Regions from separate parts of the Pseudoduganella sp. GW821-FHT05F09 genome, predicted to be linked through region 3. Evidence: predicted binding sites of a transcription regulator. Region 3 holds the regulator's gene; each other region holds the start of a gene.
The links. The regulator sigma-54, encoded in region 3, starts transcription at its own class of promoters, with help from an activator protein. The targets are predictions, from matches to a motif close to TGGCANGNAANCTGCTTT.
Positions count from the first base shown of each region.

Region 1: a site for sigma-54 is predicted at 3,647-3,664, ahead of pedF (cytochrome c-550 PedF). Genes of this name have one in related genera too.
Region 2: a site for sigma-54 is predicted at 3,513-3,530, ahead of AC07S4_RS11285 (pilin). Genes of this name have one in related genera too.

Region 1 is NZ_JBWKSD010000016.1:4,224-10,139, forward strand. Features, by position in the region: gene rtcR (RNA repair transcriptional activator RtcR) at 1-911, opposite strand, end outside; gene AC07S4_RS29900 (hypothetical protein) at 1,065-1,277, shown strand; gene AC07S4_RS29905 (RtcB family protein) at 1,299-2,534, shown strand; gene rtcA (RNA 3'-terminal phosphate cyclase) at 2,549-3,568, shown strand; gene pedF (cytochrome c-550 PedF) at 3,706-4,167, shown strand; gene AC07S4_RS29920 (substrate-binding periplasmic protein) at 4,182-5,000, shown strand; gene AC07S4_RS29925 (TonB-dependent receptor) at 4,997-5,916, shown strand, end outside.
Region 2 is NZ_JBWKSD010000003.1:321,093-327,008, forward strand. Features, by position in the region: gene AC07S4_RS11265 (DUF2889 domain-containing protein) at 1-503, shown strand, start outside; gene sucC (ADP-forming succinate--CoA ligase subunit beta) at 572-1,741, shown strand; gene sucD (succinate--CoA ligase subunit alpha) at 1,755-2,636, shown strand; gene AC07S4_RS11280 (FHA domain-containing protein) at 2,721-3,398, shown strand; gene AC07S4_RS11285 (pilin) at 3,581-4,066, shown strand; gene AC07S4_RS11290 (flagellar brake protein) at 4,132-4,845, opposite strand; gene moaC (cyclic pyranopterin monophosphate synthase MoaC) at 4,989-5,486, opposite strand; gene AC07S4_RS11300 (beta-barrel assembly-enhancing protease) at 5,561-5,916, shown strand, end outside.
Region 3 is NZ_JBWKSD010000007.1:88,627-94,542, reverse strand. Features, by position in the region: gene rapZ (RNase adapter RapZ) at 1-341, shown strand, start outside; gene AC07S4_RS22175 (enoyl-CoA hydratase/isomerase family protein) at 366-1,445, opposite strand; gene hpf (ribosome hibernation-promoting factor, HPF/YfiA family) at 1,541-1,897, opposite strand; gene AC07S4_RS22165 (RNA polymerase factor sigma-54) at 1,967-3,451, opposite strand; gene lptB (LPS export ABC transporter ATP-binding protein) at 3,467-4,228, opposite strand; gene lptA (lipopolysaccharide transport periplasmic protein LptA) at 4,231-4,827, opposite strand; gene lptC (LPS export ABC transporter periplasmic protein LptC) at 4,842-5,438, opposite strand; gene AC07S4_RS22145 (KdsC family phosphatase) at 5,477-5,916, opposite strand, start outside.

The DNA of each region.
Region 1 (5,916 bases), on a different contig from region 3:
GCCTTGAGCAGCATGGCTTGCTCGTCCAGTCCCAGTTCGCCTATCTCGTCGAGAAACAGCAAGCCTTTGTTCGCGGTGCGCAGCAGGCCGGGGCGGTCGGACGCGGCGCCGGTGAATGCGCCCTTGATGTGGCCGAACAGCGTGGAGCCCGCGCCGTCGCCGTGCAGCGTGGCGCAGTTGATTTCAACAAAGCCGCCGCGCAGCTGGTGGCGCGCTTTTTTCAGTTCGAACACGCGCCGGGCCAGGAAGGATTTGCCTGCGCCGGTAGGCCCCATCAGCAGCATGGGCGCGCGTGAGCGCACGGCGACGTGTTCGATCTCGTCTATCATCAGATTGAATTGCGGATTGCGCGTGGCGATGCCGGACTTGAGGAAGGCCACGCCCTCCTGCTGCGCCGCCGCGAAGCGCTGCGCGATCTGGTCGTAGCGCGACAGGTCCAGGTCGATCAGGGTGTAGTCGCCCGGTGAACCTGCAGCGTGGCGGCGCGGCGGCGAAGTTTGCAGCAGGCAGCCGGGGAAGTAGCGCGCCTCCGTCATCAGGAACATGCAGATCTGGACCACGTGCGTGCCGGTGGTTATGTGTATCCAGTATTCCTCGTTGTCGGGATCGAAGGGGTAGCTGCGCGCGAAGTCGAACAGGCTGCTGTACACGTCTCCGAAATCCCATGGATCGCGTATCGCCAGCTTGTGCTGAACCACCGTGGTTTCCGGCGAGATCGTGCCGATGTCCTCCCGCACCTGCTCTATCAATGGGCCATAGCTGCCGTTGTACAGCAGTTCGAAGCGGTCGATCACCAGGTCTTCGTGCTGCGCCATGGCGACGGTGGGACGCCACTTTTCCCAGCGTGCGCTGCCTTTTCCACTGTCGAGCTGTGTGCCGACAAAGCCGAGGATGACTGTTTTCTTCTTCATTTCTGGATAAATGTTTATCTATCTGGATAATTTATCACAAATGACGGCGGGCGCCATACTTATATATTTCCTTATTTATCAACAGCTTAGGCTGTTTTTCCTTGCTGGCACACGGCTTGCAATATACAGGGTACAAACCCAGAGGAGAGAAAAATGGCGAAGATGGGCGGGAATGCAGGCGGCTGGATGATCAGCGCCGGCGCGGCGGGCAAAGGGGAAAAAGGACCGGGACTCAGCGCCAGGTCGGCGCAGCACCGCACGGCTGTTGGCTGGCGGCTGCATGGCACTGCCGGCCGCGCACTCCCTGCCGCCCAGTCCAGGCAAGTCTGGCACGGCGTGCTGGCCGCTCTTGTCGGCGATGATTAAACCGGATTAAATGGAATGATGATGAAAAACGAAACTTACGAATTGCTGGATAACCAGGGCGGCAGGCCGGTGAAAATGTGGACCGGTGGCGTGCCGGTTGAAGAGCAGGCCAAAGCCCAGCTGGCCAATACGGCGAAGATGCCCTTTATCTACAAGCACATCGCGGTAATGCCCGATGTGCATCTGGGTAAAGGCTCGACCATCGGCAGCGTGATCCCGACGCTGGGCGCGATTATTCCGGCGGCCGTGGGTGTGGACATCGGCTGCGGCATGATGGCGGCCAAGACCACGCTCAATGCACGCGACCTGCCGGACAACCTCGGCCCGCTGCGCAGCGCCATCGAAAAAGCCATCCCTCATGGCATGACGCCGAAGACGCGCGGCTACAAGGGCCGCGATGAAGGCAGCTGGCAGAATCCGCCGTCGGCAGTGGACGCGGCGTGGACTCAGCTGAAGGACGAATTCGACGTGATCTGCCAGAAGACGCCCAAGCTGAAGAACACCAATAACTACCGCCACCTCGGCACGCTGGGCTCGGGCAACCACTTTGTGGAAGTCTGCCTGGATGAGCAGGGCGCGGTGTGGTTCATGCTGCACTCGGGGTCGCGTGGCGTGGGCAACGCCATTGGCAGCCACTTCATCGAGGTGGCCCAGCAGGACATGCGCGCGCACATCGCCAACTTGCCGGACAAGGACCTGGCCTATCTGAACGAGGGAACGCAGCACTACGACGACTACGTGGAAGCCGTGGGCTGGGCGCAGAAGTTCGCCCGCATGAACCGTGAAGTGATGATGCAAAACCTGATCGCAGCGGTGCGCAAGGTCATCGCCAAGCCCTTCGAGACGCACGTCGAGGCGGTGAATTGCCACCACAACTACGTGCAGAAGGAGCGTCACTTCGGCCAGGAGGTACTGGTTACCCGCAAGGGGGCGGTGTCGGCGCGCGAGGGGGAACTGGGGATTATTCCGGGTTCGATGGGGGCCAAGAGCTTCATCGTGCGCGGCAAGGGAAATGCGGAGAGCTTCAACAGCTGCAGCCACGGTGCGGGCCGTACCATGAGCCGCAACGAGGCCAAGCGCCGCTACACACTGGCGGACCAGGTGCGCGCGACGGAAGGCGTGGAGTGCCGCAAGGACGCCAACGTGATCGACGAGATTCCGATGGCGTACAAGGACATCGACGCCGTCATGCATGCCCAGCGCGACCTGGTGGAAGTGGTGCACACGCTGAAGCAGGTCGTCTGCGTGAAAGGATGATGATGGCAACGGACATGCTGGAACTGGACGGTGCGCAGGGCGAGGGTGGCGGGCAGGTGCTGCGCACCGCCCTGACGTTGGCCATGATCACAGGGCGCCCTTTCCGCATCGTGAACATCCGCGCCAACCGCCCGAAGCCGGGCCTGATGCGGCAGCACCTGGTTGCCGTCCAGGCCGCGGCGCAAGTGTGCGGCGCGGACGTATCGTCTGCCGCAGTGGGCGCGCGTGAACTGGAATTTTGGCCGGGCAGGATACGAGGCGGCAGCTACAGCTTCGCGATCGGCACCGCAGGCAGCTGCACGCTGGTGCTGCAGACGCTGCTGCCGGCATTGCTGTTTGCCGACGCGCCGTCCACGGTGACGGTCTGCGGCGGCACCCACAATCCCATGGCGCCGCCGGCGCACTTCCTGGAGCGCAGCTATGGCCGGTCAATGGCGGCCATGGGAGCGGACATGTCGATAGAGCTACGGCGCCACGGCTTTTACCCGGCCGGCGGCGGTGAAATCGTCGCGGCGGTGCAGCCATGCGGGCAACTGAAGCGCATCGAGCTGATGTCGCCGGGCGCGAGACTGCACTCCTATGCGGAGAGCCTGATCGCCGGTGTGCCGGAGCGCGTGGCGCGGCGCGAACTGGAGTGCGTGGCCACAGGCCTGGGCTGGTCCGAGTCCCAGCTGCACCAGCGCAAGCTGCCGGACGAGCAGGGGCCGGGCAATGTGCTGCTCATTACGCTGGACTCCGAGCACGTTACCGAGGTAATAGCCGGCTTTGGCGAAAAGTCGGTGACGGCGGAAAACGTCGCCCGGCATGCGGTAGGCGAAGTGCGCCGCTACATCGCATCCGGCGCAGCGGTGGGGGAGCATCTGGCTGACCAGTTGCTGATACCAATGGCGCTGGCGGGAGGCGGCAAATTCACGGTGGCCCGCGTGTCGCAGCACGCATTGACCAATGCCGCCGTGATCGCCCGCTTTCTGCCGGTGGACATCCAGTTCGAGGCCGGTGACAGGCACAGTACTTGTTGCGTCACGGCGCGCTGAAAGGACAAGTGTTGCACAATATGTGACACCTGCTCCAAACTGGTACACCGCGCCATGGCCTGATGCGCCTAAGCCGCGTGGCACGCCAATTGCTCCTTGTGAATCAGCAGCTATTCACAACTACAGGAGACAACACCATGAAACGCGCACTCACTCTTTGCCTCGCGGCGGCGGCCCTCATTACTTCCTTCGGCGCGCAGGCGCATGGCGCCGTCACGCCGCAGGCGGTCGACACCACCGGCCTTGCCGCCCTGGGCGACAAATGGCGCGATGAAAATCCCTACAAGGGCAACAAGCTGGCGCTGAAGATAGGCAGTTCCGCCTACAACCAGAATTGTGCCCGCTGCCACGGCCTGGAGGCGGTATCGGGCGGCATCGCGCCCGACCTGCGCCTGCTGGACCGCGACTGCGCCAGCGCCAAGAACCCGGCCAAGAAGGCCGCCTGCTTAAAAGAAGTGGACGCCTACTTCCTCAGCTCCATCCGCGCCGGCAAGGTGCGTAACGGCGCGGTCTACATGCCGCCGTTCGAAGGCATCTTCAACCAGGAAGCCATGTGGGCCATCAAGACCTACCTGGAAAACCGCCGCGAAACCAACTGATACCGGAGCACGCCATGTCCCATTTTTACCGCAATGCCGCTGCGGTGCTGGCGCTCGCCTCCGCCGTGCTGCCGGCTCACGCCGACTGGAACCGCCTGCAGCAGTCCGGCGCGCTGAAGGTGGCGGTGTATAACGAGTTCGCGCCGTTCTCCGATCACGGCAGCGGCATCGACATCGACCTGGCGGACGCGCTGGCCAAGAAGCTCAAGCTCAGGCTCACGCTGCTGCCGTTCCCGGCGGGCGAGAACCTGGGGGACGACTTGCGCAACATGGTGTGGAAGGGCCATTACCTCGGCTACGGTCCGGCCGACGTGCTGCTGCACGTGCCGGTCGATCCGCAGCTGATGGCGGAGAACGGCAAGGTGCAGATCTTCGCGCCTTACCACGTGGAGGCGGTGCGCCTGGTGCGCAGCGCCCAGGCCGTGCCGGTGTTCGACGGCATCGATGCGCTGGCGGGCAAGCGCATCGGCGTGGAAAAGGTATCGATTGCCGCCATGGTGCTGCTGGGTGAGGGCAACGGCCGCTTTCGGGAAAATGTGCGCATCTTCCCGAGCGCCGCTGCCGCGCTGGAGGAGCTGAAGGAGGGGCGGCTGGACGCGGTGCTGGCCAACCGCTCGGAGATTGAAGCGGTGTTCCGCGACGACCCGGCATTCCCCTTGGCGCAGGCGGATTTCCAGCGCCTGCCGCGCAAGGGCTGGGCGGTGGGCATGGCCGTGCGCAAGGACGAACAGGATGTGGCGCGGCTGCTGCAGGCGGCTGTGAACGAGATGCGCGAGAGCGGCGAGCTGCAGGCCATCTTCGCGCGGCACGGCGTGCGCATGGTGCAGCCATGACGCAGCGCACGGCCATTGCGCTGGCGGTCATGCTGCTGGCGCACGGCGCCGGCATGGCGGCCTCGCCGATGGCGAGCGTGGAGATCGTCGGCATCGCGCCCTTGCCGGGACTGGGCGTGGAGCGCAAGACGCTGCCTTACGCGGTGCAGACGGCGTCCGATGCGGCGCTGTCGCGCGCCGGCGGCGACAATCTGAGCGAATTCCTCGCGCGCAGTTTCGCCGGCGTCAACCTGAACGATATCTCCGGCAGTCCCTTCCAGAACGACCTTACCTACCGTGGCTTCCGGGCTTCGCCCGTGCTGGGAACCGGCCAGGGCATCTCCGTCTATCTGGACGGGGTGCGTGTGAACGAACCCTTTGGCGACGTGGTCAACTGGGACATGCTGCCCGAGGCGGCGATAGGCAGCGTGCTGCTGGCGCCGGGCTCCAATCCCTTGTACGGCCTGAACACGCTGGGCGGCGCGCTGGCGCTGAACACGCGTTCCGGCGCCAGCGATCCGGGTTTGCAGGCGGCCGTCAGCAGCGCCAGCCACCAGCGGCGCCGGGCCGATCTGGCCTATGGCGCGGCGCAGGACGGCTGGCATATCTTCACCGCCGGCACGCTGTTCGACGACGGCGGCTGGCGTGCGCATTCGGACGGCCGGCTAGGCAATCTGTTCCTCAAGCTGGGCCGCACGCAGGCGGACAGCGAATGGCAGCTTACCCTGCTGGGCGGCGCGAGCCGCCTGGTGGGCAACGGCCTGCTGCCCGACGCCATGTACGAGGAGGACCGCCGCGCGGTCTACACCTGGCCGGACGAGACCCGCAACCGCTTGCGCCAGGCGCAATGGAGCTACACGCGCCGCCTGGCGGCGGATACGCAATTGACCGTGGCCGCGTATGTGCGCAACAGCCGCCGCGACACGGTGAACGGCGA
Region 2 (5,916 bases), on a different contig from region 3:
CGCGCGAGGATGGCCTATGGGATCTTGACGCCCGTATCACCGACATCAAAGTTAACGCCACCAAGCTCGCCTCCGGCATGCGCGAAGGCGGCACGCCCCTGCACGACCTCTCCTTGCGCATTACGGTAGACCGCCAACTGACCATCGTTGCCGCCGAAGCCGTTTCTGACGCGGTTCCCTATCCTGGTTTCTGCAACACCATCGGCCCGGCTTACGCGGCCCTGGTGGGACTGAACCTGATGAAGGGGTTCCGGCATGAACTCAAGCAGCGCCTGCACGGCGTCGCCGGGTGCACCCATCTGACGGAACTGGCCCAGATCCTGCCAACGGCGGCAGTCCAGGCCTTCGCTAACGATGTCTGGCCGACGCACGATGCGGCCAGCGACGACGTTCCGCATGAAAAGCCTTTCCAGCTCGACAAATGCCACGCCCTGCGCACCGATGGCGGGGCAGTTGCCCGGTTTTACCCGCGCTGGGTAGCGAGCAAGCCCGAGTTGGCCTAGCGCACGCACCATCCTCGTTTTTTAAATATCAACTTTCAACATCAGTTTTAATCAAAAGGGAAGCCAGCATGAAAATCCATGAGTATCAAGGCAAAGAAATCCTCCGAAAATTCGGAGTGACGGTTCCGCGCGGTATCCCGTGCCTGTCCGCAGACGAAGCAGTCAAAGCTGCCGAGACGCTGGGCGGTTCGGTTTGGGTAGTCAAAGCGCAGATCCATGCTGGCGGCCGCGGCAAAGGCGGCGGCGTGAAAGTAGCCAAGTCCCTGGAACAAGTCAAAGAATACGCTGACCAGATCATGGGCATGCAGCTGGTTACCCACCAGACCAGCCCTGAAGGCCAGAAAGTACGCCGCCTGCTGATCGAAGAAGGCGCGGACATCAAGAAGGAACTGTACGTATCCCTGGTAACCGACCGTGTTACCCAGCGCGTCGTCCTGATGGCTTCCTCCGAAGGCGGCATGGACATTGAAGAAGTGGCCGAGTCCCACCCTGAACTGATCCACACCATCGCCATCGATCCAGCCGTCGGCCTGACCGACGCTGAAGCGGCCGGCATCGCCGCCAAGATCGGCGTACCGGAAGCGTCGATCGCCGACGCCGTCACCAACCTGCAAGGCCTGTACAAAGCCTACTGGGAAACCGACGCATCGCTGGCCGAAATCAACCCGCTGATCCTGACCGGTTCGGGCAAGGTTATCGCCCTGGACGCCAAGTTCAACTTCGACGCCAACGCCCTGTTCCGCCAGCCGGAAATCGTCGCCTACCGCGACCTGGACGAAGAAGATCCAGCTGAAGTCGAAGCATCGAAATTCGACCTGGCCTACATCTCCCTGGACGGCAACATCGGCTGCCTGGTAAACGGCGCCGGCCTGGCCATGGCCACCATGGACACCATCAAGCTGTTCGGCGGCGAGCCGGCCAACTTCCTGGACGTGGGCGGCGGCGCAACTGCCGAGAAAGTCACCGAAGCGTTCAAGATCATGCTGAAGAACCCAGAGCTGAAAGCTATCCTGGTGAACATCTTCGGCGGCATCATGCGTTGCGACGTGATCGCCGAAGGCGTGATCACCGCATCGAAAGCCGTTTCGCTGAAAGTGCCTCTGGTGGTGCGCATGAAGGGCACCAACGAAGACCTGGGCAAGAAGATGCTGGCCGAATCCGGTCTGCCTATCATCGCCGCCGACACCATGGAAGACGCAGCCAAGAGCGTCGTCGCCGCTGCAGCCGGTCAAGCTTAATTAAGGAATCAACATGTCCATTCTGATCAATAAAGACACCAAAGTCGTCACCCAAGGCATCACCGGCAAGACCGGCCAGTTCCACACCCGTATGTGCCGCGAATACGCGAACGGCAAAAATGCCTTCGTCGCAGGCGTGAACCCGAAGAAAGCCGGCGAAGACTTCGAAGGCATTCCAATTTTCGCTAACGTGACCGAAGCGAAAAAAGAAACCGGCGCCAACGTTTCCGTGATCTACGTTCCACCAGCAGGCGCAGCTGCCGCCATCTGGGAAGCCGTGGAAGCCGAAATGGACCTGGCCATTTGCATCACCGAAGGCATTCCTGTCCGCGACATGATGGCCCTGAAGGACCGCATGGCTAAAGCCGGCTCGAAAACCCTGCTGCTGGGCCCTAACTGCCCAGGTCTGATCACCCCAGACGAAATCAAGATCGGCATCATGCCAGGCCACATCCACCGCAAGGGCCGCATCGGCGTGGTTTCCCGTTCGGGCACCCTGACCTATGAAGCAGTTGCACAGCTGACCGCTCTGGGCCTGGGCCAATCGTCGGCAGTTGGTATCGGCGGCGACCCGATCAACGGTCTGAAGCACATCGACATCATGAAGGCCTTCAACGACGATCCTGATACCGACGCGGTCATCATGATCGGCGAAATCGGCGGTCCAGACGAAGCCAACGCTGCACTGTGGATCAAGGACAACATGAAGAAGCCAGTAGTCGGCTTCATCGCCGGTGTAACCGCTCCTCCGGGCAAGCGCATGGGCCACGCCGGCGCGCTGATCTCCGGCGGCGCAGACACCGCGCAAGCCAAGCTGGAAATCATGGAAGCCTGCGGCATTACCGTCACCAAGAACCCGTCCGAAATGGCGCGTCTGCTGAAAGCAATGCTGTAATTCACGCTTTTAGTGAATAATAACGGGGAGCTGCGGCTCCCCGTTTTTTATTGCCGGAAGCCACAACACGCACGGAGACCAAATTTGGGGAAGATCATCATTTCGCGCGACGGCGTGGTGGAACAGGAAGTCCCGCTGAGCCGGGAGCGCATGAGCATCGGCCGCCGCAGCCGCAACGACATCGTGCTGAACCATGCCGCCGTCAGCGGCGAGCACGCCGTCATCACCACCATCCTCGACGAATCCTTCCTGGAAGACCTGCGCAGCACCAATGGCACTTTTGTCAACGGCCAGCGCGTCGGCAAGCATTTCCTGCAGCACCAGGACAGCATCAAGATTGCCAAGTACCGCATTGAATACCTGGCGGACGGCGTGCGCCCGGTCCCCGGCACTGCCCCGGCCAGCGAGGGCGCCACCGTCCCGGTAGCCGCCCCGCGCCCGGCGCCCGTTGCGCCGCCGCAGGCTGCAGCCGCAGCCATGCCCCAGCCGGCCGCCGTGCTGGGCCGCATTGAAGTGCTGAACGGCGCCAACGCCGGCAAGCAGTTGTCGCTGACCAAGCCGCTCACCACGCTGGGCCGGCCGGGCGTGCAAGTCATCGTCATTTCGCGTGCGCCGGACGGCTATTCGGTGGCGCAGGCGGAAGGCGAGGCCATCGCCACCGTCAACGGCGCGCCGCTGGGCAAGCAGGCGCAGCGCCTGCAGGACGGCGACGTGCTCGACCTGAGCGGCACGCAAATGGCATTCAAACAAGATTCCGCCTGACAAAAATCGTCAGCTGCCAAACTTTGACAGCTGAGCTGACAAAAATCGTCAGTTCCCAGAAGCAAAAGTGACGAAAATTGGCAGAAATCCGGCTGAAAAGGGCACTTTAGGGCCTGGCACAGCAATTGCTCTAACTCAAGTGTGGCACCAAACAACCAGTTCACCTCTTGAGGAGCAATAAAATGAAATCCATGAAAATGATGAAGAAACAAGCACAAGCCGGTTTCACCCTGATCGAACTGATGATCGTTGTGGCCATTATCGGCATCCTGGCAGCAGTGGCCATTCCTGCCTACAGCGACTACACCGCCAAAGCCAAAGTGGCCAACGCCCTCACCGCCGTTGACTCGCTGAAAACCGCAGTAGCAGTGTGCGGTCAGGAAGCCGGCGGCGTGCTGACTGATTGCAACAACGGTAAAAACGGCGTGCCAGCATTGGCTGACTTCAAAGCGACTAAAGAAACCGCCAGCGCTAAAGTGACCGGCGCCGGTGAAATCGAACTGACCCTGGGTACTGGCCTGGGTACCGGTGTGGACAGCAAGACCATCACCTTCACCCCAACCATGAACGGCAACACGATGATCTGGACTGCTGCCACCACCGTCAGCAACGACGCTGCAAAAGCTGCGATCCTGAAGAACAACATCGCTGCTCCAGCAACTCCTTAAGCTAACAGCGCTACGGCGCCGTCGCAAAAAACCTGGCCTCGGCCAGGTTTTTTTTCGTCCATCGCTTACACAATTTTCTGCCGGTCGGCGATCAGCGCCTCGTAGGTGAGGTTTTGCAGCAAGGTGTAGTGGGTGGGATCGAGGTTGACGAACTGCACGCCGTAGGTGAACACTTCGGCCTTGTCGGCCGTGGCGGGCTTGATCACGTTGATATTGCGGATGCTGGCCTGCGCATTGACCAGCACCTGCCGGTTGCCCGGCTGCGCGATCAGCGTAAACGACAGTCCCACCACTGCATCGCCGGACTCCAGCGGCCGCTTCGATTCGATCAGCGCGCCCGACACGCTCAGGTTCACCAGGAACACCGACACGTTGCCGGTCGCATCGCAGTTGAGCTGGGCGGGAATATCCACTCTCACCCGCATCGCGGTGCGCAAGCTGGTGCCCTGGATTTTTTCGGGGAAGGACAGGTGCGCATAGAACAGTGGCCGTCCGAATACGCGCTGCACGATGGCCGCGAACGAGCACACGTTCACGCCGGAAAACACGCGTATGGTCAGCTTGTCGCCATCGTTGACGGCAATCGGCGCACCGTTCTCGAACGGCACCTTGACGATCATATACTCGTCCTTCACCCAGCCGATCACGGTGGAAAAATGCTGCACAGGCTTCACGGTCCGGTGCGTGATGAACTGTATCCTGCCACCCACCTGCAGGTTCATCTGCTCGAACTCGTATTCCTGCGGCTTGACCTCGCCCGGCGGAGTACCACTGCTCATTCGTGCGCCCTTTTGTTGTGCCTATGTCTATAAATTTAATTATATACCGGCAGTAAAAGTTTTACACTATTGCAATAAATCAGCCTTTGTCCACCACAAGGCGCGCATGCTCGCCAAGCAGCGGGCATTGCGGGCCTGGGAGTTTAGCTCGTCACGCTCCAGTCGCCGCTCTTGCCGCCGTGCTTTTCCATTACGCGGATGTCTGTCATGACCATGCCGCGGTCGACGGCTTTGCACATGTCGTACACGGTCAGCAGGCCCACTTGCACGGCGGTCAGCGCTTCCATTTCCACGCCGGTCTTGCCGTAGGTTTCCACCTGCGCGCGGCAGTGCACGCTGGAGGCGGCTTCGTCGGTGGTGAAGTCGACCGTCACGCGGGTCAGCGCCAGCGGGTGGCACAGGGGCACCAGGTCGCTGGTGCGCTTGGCGCCCATGATGGCGGCGATGCGCGCGATACCCAGCACGTCACCTTTCTTCGCGCTTCCCGCTAAAATGATCGCCAGCGTCTCCGGCTTCATGCGGATGCTGCCGCTGGCGACCGCCGTGCGGTGGGTTTCCTGTTTGGCGCCGACGTCAACCATGTGGGCCTGGCCCGTGGTGTCGAAGTGGGTCAGCTGGTCTGGGGCGGGAGTGCTGGTCATTGGGGTATAGTTAGTCAGTTGCAGGTATCGACAGGTATCATATCATTGTGAAATCAAAACGTTTTTTGCCGCGCTTGCTCCCCCTGGCTGCATCCCTGCTGTTCGCCGCACCTATTGGCGTGGCCGAGGCGCAGCTGCTGCCGTCCAAGCCCCTGAACCTGCCCAGCCTCGGCGACACCGAGCGGCAGGAGCTGTCGCCGCTGATCGAGCGCAAGCTGGGCGAGGAGATCATGTATGACATCCGCAGCAACAAGGATTATCTCGACGACGCGCCCATCCTCGAATACCTGAACTCGCTGGGCAACACGCTGGTGACGGCGCACCCGGGCGCGCGCGGCGAGGCCGGCTTCAACTACTTCTTCTTTGCCGTGCGCGACGGCCAGCTCAACGCCTTCGCGCTGCCGGGCGGTTTTATCGCCGTGCACTCGGC
Region 3 (5,916 bases):
TTGCTTTCAAGGTGGGCGTGCCGCTGGACGCGGACTTCGTGTTCGATGTGCGGGCGATTCCGAATCCTTATTACGACCTGGCGCTGCGCCCGATGACGGGCCGCGACGCGCCGGTGATCGCCTTCCTGGACGCGCAGCCCAGCGCGGAGGAAATGTTCAAGGATATCCGCGACTTCGTCAGCAAGTGGCTGCCGTCGTTCAAGACCGATAACCGCAGCTATCTGACGGTGGCGGTGGGCTGCACGGGCGGGCAGCACCGCTCGGTGTATATGGCCGAGCGGCTCGCGCGGCATTTCCATCCGACGGAACGTGTGGTGTTGCGGCACCGCGAGCAGTCGTGATGGATCAGGGCGCGTAACCCGCCGTCACAGGTGGCGCAAAGGATGGGCGTGCGCTGGCCACGGCGGCGCGAAAAAGGCCTCCACCATCTCCGGCGTCACCTCCTCCAGCGTGGCGGGCGACCATTTCGGCGCGTTGTCCTTGTCGATCACCAGCGCGCGCACGCCTTCCAGCACTTCTCCATGTTCGAAATTGCGGCGCACCAGGTTGCGCTCCATGCGCAGGCAGTCCGCCACGTCCATCCGCGCGCCGCGCTTCAACAGCTCCAGCGTCACGCACATCATCAGCGGCGAGCGGCTTTGCATGGCTTTCAGCGCCTTCTGCGCGAACGCGCCCTCGTCGCCCGCCAGCGAGGCCATGATGGCCGCCACGCTGTCCGCCGCGAAGTGACGCTCGATGGCGGCGCGTTCGGTTTCCAGCACGCCAGCGCCAGCACTGCCCACGCCGCCCGCAAAGGCCGCGACCGCATCGCGCAGCCCTGCGCCCGGCGTGGCCTGCAGCAGCTCGCCCAGCGCGCTCCAGCGGGCCTCCGGCACGTAGTAGTCCGCCAGGCCCACGTACAGCGCGTCGGCCGCGCCCACGGTCAGCCCGGTCAGGCCCAGGTAGCGCCCCAGGCTGCCCGGCGCGTGCGACAGGAAATGGCTGCCGCCCACGTCCGGGAACAGGCCGATGTTCACTTCCGGCATGGCCATCTTGGTGCGGTCGGTCACGATGCGCACGCCGCAGCCGGGGCCGCCCTGCGAGATGCCCATGCCGCCGCCCATCACCACGCCGTCCATTAATGCGATATACGGTTTAGGGTAATAGTGGATCAGGTGGTTGAGGGCGTATTCCTCGGTGAAGAAGTCCTCCAGCAGCGCGCTGCCGCCCTGCGGCGTGGCGTTGCCCACTTCATGGAAGAAGCGGATGTCGCCGCCGGCGCAAAAGGCCTTCGCGCTGCTGCTGCGGATCACGACGGCGGCCACGGCGGCATCGCCGCGCCAGGCCAGCAGCGCGGCGGTCAGCGCGCGCACCATGGACAGGGACAGGGAGTTGAGCGCCTTGGGGCGGTCGAGGGTGATGATGCCGGCGGCGTTGGCAACCTGGGTGATGACGTGCTCGCTCATGGCTGATTGTCTCAATAATTGTTAGACAGCCATTTTAGCGCGGGCGCAAAAAAGGGCGCCAGATGCGCCCTTTGTTGGGAGTGCCGGTGACCGTCTTATGCGGTGGCGGCAGGCTCGTACGTGTCCGGGAGATGCTTGATGGCGTCGTGGCCATGCTCCTGCACTTTGGCCTTGTACTTCATGACTTGGCGGTCCAGTTTGTCGATCAGCGTATCGATGGCAGCATACAGGTCTTGCGACAGGCTTTCCACGTACACAGTCTTGCCGGACATGCGCAGGTTGATCTCGGCTTTTTGCCTTTTGTCTTTCTCGGTGAGGTTATCTACAGTCAGGATGACAGCAATATCAATAACTTGATCGAAATGGCGCTTTACCCGTTCCAGCTTGTTCTGCACGTATTCACGGATGGCGGGGGTCACTTCGAGATGATGTCCACTGATGGTGAGATTCATACACACTCCTAAAGATAAGGGCTCATGCGCTATCGAATGTTATTTGAGCGCAGGGGAACCCAAGTAAAACTACAAAGCTTTACGCAGACTTACCGGAGGGATTTTCAAGGCTTCGCGATATTTGGCAACAGTCCGTCGCGCAATTACCATGCCCTGTTCTCCCAGCATGTCCGCAATCTTACTGTCGGATAAAGGATTTTTCGGGTCTTCAGCTCCTGTCAGTTGCACTATCAGCGCCCGTATCGCCGTCGAGGATGCTTCTCCTCCTGCTTCGGTGGCGACGTGGCTGCCAAAGAAATATTTCAACTCAAACATCCCATGCGGAGTCAGCATGTATTTCTGAGTTGTTACCCGAGAAATAGTGCTCTCGTGTAGTCCCAGTGTATCAGCAATTTCACGCAACACAAGGGGTCTCATGGCAACCGCGCCATGGCTGAAAAAGTTCTTTTGCCTTTCTACTATCGCCTGCGCCACGCGCAAAATCGTGTCGAAACGCTGGCGCATATTCTTGATCAGCCACTTGGCTTCCTGCAGCTGCGCGCCCATGGCCGACTCGCCCTTGCCCTGCTTGAGCATGTTGGCGTACAGCGCGTTTACGCGCAGGCGCGGCATCACGTCGTTGTTCAAGGAGACCTGCCAGCCATTGCGCGCCTTCTTCACGATCACATCCGGCACCACGTAGTCGGACACGTCGGAAGCGAACTCGGCGCCCGGGTGCGGATTGCACTGGCGTATCACCGCCTGCGCTTCGCGCAGGTCCTCGTCGTCGCAATCGAGGGCTTTTTTCAGCTTGTTGAATTCGCGCTGCGCGAACCAGGCCAGGTGTTTTTCCACGATGCAGATGGCCATGCGGCGCGTGACCAGCGGCACGCCGGGCATGCGCTTGATCTGCAGCGCCAGGCACTCGGAGGCGCTGCGCGCGCCCACGCCGATGGGGTCGAAACTTTGCAGCAGGGTCAGCGCCGTTTGCAGCTCTTCCAGCTCCACGTCCGCCTCTTCCGGCAGGCGTGCATGGATCTCTTCCAGCGGCTCTTCCAGATAGCCGTTCTCGTCCAGCGCGTCGATGATGAGCTCCATCAGCACGCGGTCGCGCGGCTGCTGCACGGTCACGCGCATCTGCTCCATCAGGTGCTCGCGCAGGGTGCAGTGGCTCGCTTCGAGCTGCGGGCGCGAGTCCTCGTCGTCCGGCGCCTTGCTGCGGCCGGCGTCGCTCCAGTCGGTGTCGGCCTCGGCGCCGCTGGCGCTGTCGCCGCCGGCGCCGTCGAAGGGATCGCCCTCGCCGGCCGGCGCGCTGTCCTGCGCCGGCGCGCCCACGTCGGCGGGCGACGCGTCGGCGCCGTCGGACTGGGTCTGGTTGATGGCGCCGTCGCCGAGCAGGCGCAGCGAGCGGTCCAGCGGATCATCCAGGCGCTCCAGCAGCGGATTTTCGCCCAGCAGCTGTTCCAGTTCCTGGTGCAGCTCCAGCGTGGACAGCTGCAGCAATCGGATCGACTGCTGCAGTTGCGGCGTCAGCGCCAGGTGCTGAGAGGTGCGGAGTTGCAGTGACTGTTTCATGGGCTGGGTCAGGAATTACATGCGGAAGTGTTCGCCGAGGTAGACGCGCCGCACCGATTCGTCGGCGATGATGTCGTCCGGACGGCCGGACGCCAGCACGCTGCCCTGGTTGATGATGTAGGCGCGGTCGCAAATGCCCAGCGTCTCGCGCACGTTGTGGTCGGTGATCAGCACGCCGATGCCGCGCTCCTTGAGGAAGCGCACGATGCGCTGGATCTCGATCACGGCGATCGGATCGACGCCGGCGAACGGCTCGTCGAGCAGCACGAAGCGCGGGTTGGTGGCCAGCGCGCGCGCAATCTCCACCCGGCGGCGCTCGCCGCCCGACAGCGACAGCGCCGCGTTCTCGCGCAGCTTCTCGATCTGCAGGTCGGCCAGCAGGCGGTCCAGGCGCTCGTTGATCTCCTGCTTGCTCAGCGCCTTGCCGTTGACCTTCTGGATCTCCAGCACGGCGCGGATGTTCTCCTCCACCGTCAGCTTGCGGAACACCGAAGCCTCCTGCGGCAGGTAGGACAGGCCCAGCGTGGCGCGCTGGTGGATGGGCATGCTCGACACGTCCACGCCGGCGATGTCGATGCTGCCCGCGTCGGACGGCACCAGGCCCACGATCATGTAGAAGGAGGTGGTCTTGCCGGCGCCGTTGGGGCCCAGCAGGCCCACCACTTCGCCGCATTCCACCTGCAGCGACACGTCGTGCACCACCTGGCGCTTGCCGTAGGACTTCTGCAGTCCGCGCACCACCAGGGTGCTGGCGCAGCTTTGCATTGCTTCAGCCATGGTTATTTCCCCGCTGGCGGTTGCTGTACCGGCGCGGCCGGCGCAGCAGGAGCGGCCGGGGCGGCCGGCTTGGGCGTGGACGGCTGGATCACCATGGTGCCGCGGCCGCCGCCGGTCTTGCCTTCGCCGCTGGCGGTGTTGCGCACGCTGAACTGCTCGCGGCGGCTGTCGTAGGAGATGAACTCGCCCGACACTTCGTCGCTCGGCTTGCTGCCTTCCAGGCGGCGCACCTTGGCGCGCACGAACAGCTTCACCAGCTCGTTCTTGCCGTCGTATTCGATGCGCTCGGCCTCGCCTTCCATCCACTGCTCGCCTTCGCCGTCGCGCTTCTGGCGGAAGGTGGTCGGCTTGCCGCCGGCGCTGGTGAGCGTCACGTACTGGTAACCTTGCGGGTCCTTGGTCACGACCGCCTTGGCCGCTTTCATCAGCAGCGTGCCGCGCGTGAGCACCACGTTGCCGGTGAAGGTGCTGATCTGCTTGACGTCGTCGACGTCGGCGTTGTCGTAGTCGATCAGCGTGGGCTTGGTGGAGTCGGCCTTCTCGGCCTGCACCAGCCCGGCCGCGCACAGCAGCAGGGCCGAAATCAGGAGTTTTTTCATCGTCTGTCCATTCACTATTTAGTTTGCGCCGGCGGATACACAATCCGCCCGCGTCCCTGCAGTACAACCTGGCGCGTGGCGTTGTTCGCCTTCATGCCCGCGCCGGTGGCGGTGGCGCCGCCCTGCACGATCTGCACGGCCTGGTTGGTTTCCATGCGGTCCTCGTCCGGGTAGACGGTGAGCGCCTGCGTCGTCATCTGCATCGCCTGGCCCTTGTCCTGCGCTGCGCGGTCGATCTGCACATTGCCCTTCAACTGCACGCGCGAGTTGTTCTCGTCCACGCGGGCGTGGTCGGCCTTCATGTCCATCGGCGGGTGCGCGCTGCTCAGGTTGCGCACCACCGGCTTGTCGATCTCCGAGGCGTCGTCGATGGGCCGGTGCACCAGCTTGTCGCCGGACACGATATAGCTCGGCTTGCCGTCCTTGGCCATGCGCACCACGCTGAACTGCTCGATGATGTAATCGGGCTCGTTCAGGCGCTTGTCGGCCAGCATGTCCTCCTCGCCCCGGTTCATCAGTTGCACCAGCCAGAAGGTGCCGAAGGCGAAAAAGACCCCGATCACCAGGGTCATGCTCAGGCGCCAGCGGTGCGCGGTACGTTTACGCATCATTCAACCCCTGCATTATTAAACCTCTGCATCATGACCCTTCAGACCAGGAACTGGGCCATGACCTTGTCGTAATTGCCGGTGGCGCGCAGCACGAACTCGCACACCTCGCGCACCGCGCCGCGGCCGCCGTGCGCCCCGGTCACGTGGTGCACGCGGCTCAGCACGTCGGCGCGGCCGTTGGGCACGCCCACGGCGAAGCCCACGCGCTTCAATATCGTCAGGTCCACCACGTCGTCGCCGATAAAGCCCACCTCGTCCGCGCCCAGGCCGGTCTTGGCCAGCAGGTCGTTGAACGGGGTCAGCTTGTCGTGGCCGCCCTGGTGCACAAACTCGATGCCCAGGTCCTTGGCGCGGGCCGTCACCTGCGGCGAACGGCGCGCGCTGATGATGGCGGTCAGAATGCCGGCTTCCTGCAGCAGCTTGATGCCCAGGCCGTCGTGCACATTGAAGGTCTTCATCACTTCGCCATCCGGGCCGT